Regions from separate parts of the Alteromonas sp. McT4-15 genome, predicted to be linked through region 1. Evidence: predicted binding sites of a transcription regulator. Region 1 holds the regulator's gene; the other holds the start of a gene.
What was found. The regulator LexA, encoded in region 1, represses DNA repair genes until DNA is damaged. The targets are predictions, from matches to a motif close to TACTGTATNNNNATACAGTA.
Positions count from the first base shown of each region.

Region 1 (3,434 bases):
CGCTTGCATGGCGGTACCTGATTTACCATGAAGCACAATATCGATATGTCCTTCCTGATCTTCTAGCGCCATTTTGCTGCCTTTAAGAGCAGGGAATACGCCCGGCAGACCTTCACCATTTGGCATATGGCAAGCTGCACATGTTGCGTTATAGACTCGCTCACCTTCTTTCATCAGTTCGTCCATCGACATATTCATCGACAGAAGGCGTTGCTCTTCTTCTTTCGCTTTACGAATAATGTCTTCCTGCTCACTCATCCAAGCAGCATATTCAGCAGGCTCTTTCGCAATAACCACAACAGGCATATAACCATGATCTTTGCCGCAAAGTTCAGCGCACTGACCGCGATATACCCCGGGTTCGTTAACCTTGGCCCATGCTTCGTTTATAAAGCCGGGATTTGCATCCTTCTTAACTGCGAAATCGGGAACCCACCAAGAATGAATAACGTCGTCAGATGTGATCAGAAAACGAACTTTTTGACCTGTGGGAATGACAAGCGGACGGTCAACTTCAAGAAGATAGTTTTCCGTTTTTTCAAACTTGTTTTCAATTTGCTCGCGCTGCGTAGCCAGCAACGAGTAAAACTCTACGTCACTATCCATGTATTTGTAGTGCCACTTCCATTGAGAACCCGTCACCAATACCGTCATATCCGGTTCAGAGACGTCTTCCATTGCAATTAGCGTGTTGGCAGCGGGAACCGCCATAAAAATGAGGATAAGGAACGGAATTACAGTCCACGCGATTTCTACTTTTACGTTTTCGTGGAAATTCGCGGGCTTAGCGCCTCGTGACTTTCTGTGCAGATACATAGAGGCGAACATTACGCCAAACACGACTACTGCAATACCGACGCAAATGAAAAACATTAACATGTGCAGGTCATACACCTGCCCGCTAATGTCAGTTGCGCCGCGCCTGAGGTTAAGAGAAGAAACTTCTTCTGCAGCCTCCTGCGCAAAAAGGAAATGAGAAAAAAGCAAAAGGGGTATACTAGCAAACCCTTTTGCCATGACGGTCATTAGTTGTTTCACTCAGCACCTCCGTAATGGTAGAACCATTAACGCTAAATGTTAGTGCGCGCTGTCCCTACCAAGTGGTTTGCGAACGATTGACCCACAACTGCAATTTGTAAAACAAATTTAGAGTCATTGTTATTATTTTGTTAATCTCTGTATAAGAATTGCGCAATAATGACGTGCCGTCTAGTCTTTTCTGCTAAAAATTTAACGAGATGGTTAAAATTTAATCATTTCATGCTGGCTAGCTGCACCTTGTTAGTGCAGTGATGCGGTGTGGAGTGTGAGTACGTCGTGAAACTTTTAAACGCTCATTTGGAACAGATGAGGCGATAAGGAAATCAATATAAGTCGTTAAAAATCAATACATAAAAATGCGAATATGGATATTTTCAAACGTAGTCTTGTCAAAAGTAACAGGATTAAAAAGCGCTTGCGGCACGAAAAAATTGACGTTCTGGTGTGATTACAAAAAAATTAAACTTTTTTGACAGACTGTTCAAAAAACAACCTTCATGCATAGAACAGCCAACAAAAGTGAAAGTTAAGGTACAAAAAAAGCGGCTACACGGCCGCTTTTACATTAACCTGCCGAAACCTTACATCCAGTCAGCGTTTCGGATAACACCCACCGCTATACCTTCAATAGCAAAAGGTTGTGAAGCCAAATCAACTTTTATAGGTGCAAATTCATCGTTCTCGGCGTGCAGTAATACTTCTCGCCCGCGCTTTTCTAAACGCTTAACCGTGACGTCTTCATCCACCCGGGCAACAACAACTTGACCATTGTGTACGTCAGTAGTGCGATGCACAGCCAATAAGTCGCCATCAAGAATACCGATATCTTTCATACTCATACCGTTTACACGTAGCAGAAAGTCTGCCTGAGGTTGAAATAGCGCAGGATCGACCTTGTAATGCGACTCAACATGCTCTTGCGCTAGAATAGGTTCGCCCGCTGCTACGCGCCCAATAAGCGGTAGCCCTTCTTCCTCTGGTGTTTCATCTTCCAGTGGAATATTCAATTTAATGCCACGAGAAGTACCAGGCAGAATTTCAATAACACCTTTACGCGCTAAGGCCTTCAAATGTTCTTCTGCCGCATTAGCAGAACGGAAACCAAGCTGTCGTGCTATCTCTGCACGCGTAGGTGGCATTCCCGTTTCTTGCATGGTCGTTTTAATAAGTTCTAAAACTTCGGTTTGTCGAGCTGTGAGTGGGCGCATAAAAGACCTGTCTGTTCATACAGTTCCTGTAAGTATATACACCTAAATTTAAATAACAAGCACTTGCCGCGTCTTTTGCCAAAAGCATTATTCTGCGACAAGTGTATTGCCTTTATTTCACCAGAAGAGCCATGTTTGGGTTACCTATTTGCAGCTCTACTTTGTTGGCATTATTTTTTCGAATACGCAAACCATCTACATTATCAATGCTTATTGAGGGACTACGCCAAATAACGTTCCCTTTGCTATCAAGCTCAGCAACTCGATAATTAATATTGTCATAGTACCCGTATGAAGAATCATATTCGTTAGTCGGATAAATGCCGAGTATCGATTGATTAGATGAAGTCGTAGGGATTACCGCAATATTTTGCGGGTAAAAAGTCAGCGAAATGGTGTCTTTAAGCACCAATGCGTCGTTTGTCACATCGTAGATATTTATCACATTATGAGTTGTGTCTAGACATGCAAACTCAAAGGCATCATCGCTATCAGAATTGATACGAAGCAATTGACTACAAACAGTTTGAAGCTCATTCAAACCAATGAACTCACCCTCTTGCATCTTATATAGCTTCAGTGACTCATAGCCACTCACAGCGAAGAACTGCTCGCCGTTATTCGTTAATTCCGCAACAGCAACAATGGAGAAGTCACTGATGATCGAATCAACGAGTATCTGGTTCTCGATGTCGTAGGCTTTTAGCCGGTCATTTTCAATTACAACAGCATCAATAAAGCCATCTTCATTGACATCAACGGCTTCAATCAGCGAGATTTGACTGTTATGATTTTGGCTTAGTGTCCACTGAGTTGAATTATCTGACAGCTGAACTACGTTGAATGATGAGTTGTAATCTAAAGCCCCGGTTAATAATTCACCCACACCATCATTGTTATAATCAGTCACTACTGGTCGGCTATAATCGTAAGCGTCGTCGCCGAGCTCTTCACTTACTGTGATGTTATCTTCTTTATCTACTGACAGAATTTGGATGGACGTGTCGTAATTATTTGTATTACTTACAAAAACAGCTCTTTCATCGTTATCACCAAACGGTGCCCAACCAGCAGCAAAATAATGGGATGAATGTGCCTCAGTTTTAATATCTGACAACACATAATCGCCACTAGCCTCTTGCTGTGCAACTAAGATTTGATAGTCTCCGACCCAGATAATTTCAT
Region 1 covers NZ_JAJALG010000001.1:20,090-23,523, reverse strand. The annotation lists gene coxB (cytochrome c oxidase subunit II) at 1-1,038, opposite strand, end outside; gene lexA (transcriptional repressor LexA) at 1,623-2,249, opposite strand; gene LHL20_RS00060 (hypothetical protein) at 2,362-3,434, opposite strand, start outside.

Region 2 (3,434 bases), on a different contig from region 1:
TCGGAGGTGATGAGTTTGTCTTGCTTTTGCCTAATATCAGCAAACAAAACGCGCTTAATTTAGTGGAAAGAGTACGTGAAGGCATAAATGCGATCACTGTTTCCAATGTCGCATTGTCATCGAGCTTCGGCGTCACACTGATGCAACAAGACGACTCACTAGAAACCTTAATTCAGCGCGCTGATCGCGCGCTTTACGCGTCAAAAGAAAAAGGCGGTAATACCATTACCCTTATTTGAGACCAACGCGCAGCGCTCGCCTTTGATTTAAACCTGCGAGTTGTCTTCAAGTACGTTTTGTCGCATTGACTCACATGGACTCTGACAAACCGGTCTTCCAACGACTTTGGCAGGCACTCCCACCACGGTAACGTGTGGCGGAACATTATCAAGCACGACACTACCCGCGCCCACTTTTGAACCTTCGCCAATTTCAATATTACCCAAAATTTTAGCACCTGCGCCAATGAGTACACCTTGGCGTATTTTTGGATGACGGTCGCCCGACTCGTTACCTGTACCGCCCAGTGTCACACTTTGTAAAATAGACACATTGTCTTCAATAACTGCGGTTTCACCTACGACAATGCCGGTCGCATGGTCGAACATGACTCCACTGCCAATGCGTGCAGCAGGATGAATATCAACCCCAAAACTTGCTGAATTTCGACTTTGAAGAAAGAGCGCCAATTGATGTCGACCATGCACCCATAAATAGTGAGCCATGCGGTGAACTTGAACTGCGTGAAAACCTTTAAAATGCAGCAGTGGGGTTAAGTAGTCATTCACCGCGGCATCGCGGTTTTTTACAGCAAGAATATCGGCTGTCGCCGCTTCACTGATACCGGGTTCAAGTAGATAGGCTTCATCAAATACTTCTCTAATGGCCAGTGCAGGCATGACGTCATCAGCCATTTTATTAGACAAAATGAAGCTTAATGACGACTCAAAATTATGATGCGCTAACACACTGGCATGCACATAACTCGATAGCAATGGTTCACTATCGGCAACAACTTGCGCTTCTTGTTTAAGCGTCGACCAAAAGTCGATGGGCGTAGAAAGTGCTGTCATGAGCATGGTCCAATTTGGTTTGAGCGTTGATAAGAGAGAAGCTGTTCGTACGTATATCGATTGAATGTATTCAACTTAGCAACAATCCTGTGGATTGTGCGAAGTAGTGTACCTAAGTTTACTGCGTTTCAGTACTCGTGTTGTACCCATCAAGCGCAGAATTCGATCAACTTATCGAACTGTTTCGTTATTAGTTATTACTAAAGATTGGGGCTCACGACAGAAAGCCAAGTCATGCGGTTCAACGGGTACAAAACTGGACTGTATAAATTCACAGGCAGCTGGCATAATACTTGTTGTCTTAAAAATCGCTAAAATAGGTGTCACACTATGGATGTATCTCGACTGCTAGACGAGCTTAACGATAAACAACGTGAAGCGGTAGCAGCCCCATTATCGAATGCCCTTGTATTGGCTGGCGCGGGTAGTGGTAAAACGCGCGTACTGGTACATCGCATTGCATGGTTAATGGAAGTCGAAAACATCGCGCCATTCTCAATTTTAGCCGTTACGTTTACCAATAAAGCAGCAAAAGAAATGCGCGGCCGCATTGAATCGCTGATGGGGCGCAGCCTCCACAATATGTGGATTGGTACTTTCCACGGTCTCGCTCATCGCTTGTTACGCGCTCACCATGCTGAGGCTAACCTACCCGAAAACTTTCAGATTATTGACTCAGACGATCAATACCGCCTTATTCGACGCATTCTTAAAGCCATGAATTTGGACGAAAAGCATTGGGCTCCGCGACAAATCCAGTGGTACATCAATGGCAATAAAGACGAAGGGCTACGCCCTCAGCATATAGAAACGCATGGCGATCATATCCAAAAAACCATGCGTGAAGTATACGCGGCCTATCAAGATGCCTGTGACCGTTCGGGTCTCGTCGATTTTGCTGAGTTATTGCTACGCGCACATGAACTGTGGGCGAAAAACCCAGAAGTATTGGCTCACTATCAACGCCGTTTTCGCGCGGTACTTGTTGACGAATTTCAAGATACCAACAATATCCAATATGCCTGGCTACGCATGCTGTGCAGCGGTGAAAATAACAACATCATGATTGTGGGTGATGACGACCAGTCTATATATGGCTGGCGTGGTGCTAACGTAGATAATATTCAGCACTTTTTAAAAGACTTTAATCAACCAACCACCATTCGTCTTGAACAAAACTACCGTTCTACAGGGAACATTCTTAAAGCTGCCAACACGGTTATTGACAACAACACCGGTCGTTTAGGCAAAGAGCTATGGACTGAAGATGCTCAGGGTGAGCTGATTTCTGTTTATGCCGGTTTTAACGAACTTGATGAAGCCCGTTTTATTGTGTCGAAAATTAAAGACTGGCTTAACCAAGGTAATGCTCTAAGTGATACCGCTATTTTGTATCGCAACAATGCACAGTCGCGCGTGCTGGAAGAAGCACTGCTGCACGAGGGTTTAGCTTATCGTATATACGGAGGCTTGCGCTTCTTCGAACGCCAAGAAATCAAAGACGCACTGGGTTATATGCGTATGGTTAGCCACCCGCACGATGACGCTGCCTTTGAGCGTGTAGTTAATACACCCAGTCGCGGTATTGGAGAAAAAACCCTGTCCCAGGTGCGTGACACTGCCAGAGCCCACAACTGTTCGATGTGGCAGGCCTGTCAGCTACTTATCAACGAAGGCGGTTTCAAAGGTCGCGCGTTAAACGCAATGCAAAGTTTTGTGCTGCTGATTACTGAATTAGAACAGGCCACGTTGGATGAGCCTTTGGATCAGCAAGCCGATAAGGCAATAAGGCAATCGGGTCTTTACGCCATGTATCAAGCGGAACGTGGCGAAAAAGCACAGGCTCGTCTAGAAAACTTAGAAGAGCTAGTCAGCGCCTGTAAAACCTTTATTGTACCTGAAGAGGCGGAAGAAATGACTCCGCTGGCAGCATTCCTCGCCCACGCATCTCTTGAAGCTGGAGAAACTCAGGCCGATACAGATCAAGACGCAGTGCAAATGATGACTATTCATACCGCGAAAGGTTTAGAGTTTCCGCTTGTGTTTATGGCAGGGGTTGAAGAAGGTATGTTCCCAAGTCAAATGACAAATGATGAACCCGGCAGAATGGAAGAAGAGCGCCGCTTGTGCTATGTAGGTATGACGCGTGCTATGCAAAAGTTGTATATAACTTATGCAGAAAGTCGTAGATTATATGGTCAAGATAAGTATCATACGGCGTCACGATTTATTCGTGAAATGCCAGCCGACTGTGTTGAAGAAGTGCGACTAAAATCAACCATTTCGAGACCGGTTCACAATCGTTTTAGCCAAGCTACGTCACATGCAAGCTTTGAAGAAACGGGGTTCCAGTTGGGTGAA
Region 2 covers NZ_JAJALG010000004.1:216,926-220,359, reverse strand. The annotation lists gene LHL20_RS05470 (sensor domain-containing diguanylate cyclase) at 1-239, shown strand, start outside; gene cysE (serine O-acetyltransferase) at 267-1,073, opposite strand; gene uvrD (DNA helicase II) at 1,404-3,434, shown strand, end outside.
Region 2: uvrD (DNA helicase II) is a predicted target of LexA. The motif match lies at 1,333-1,352, and genes of this name have one in related genera.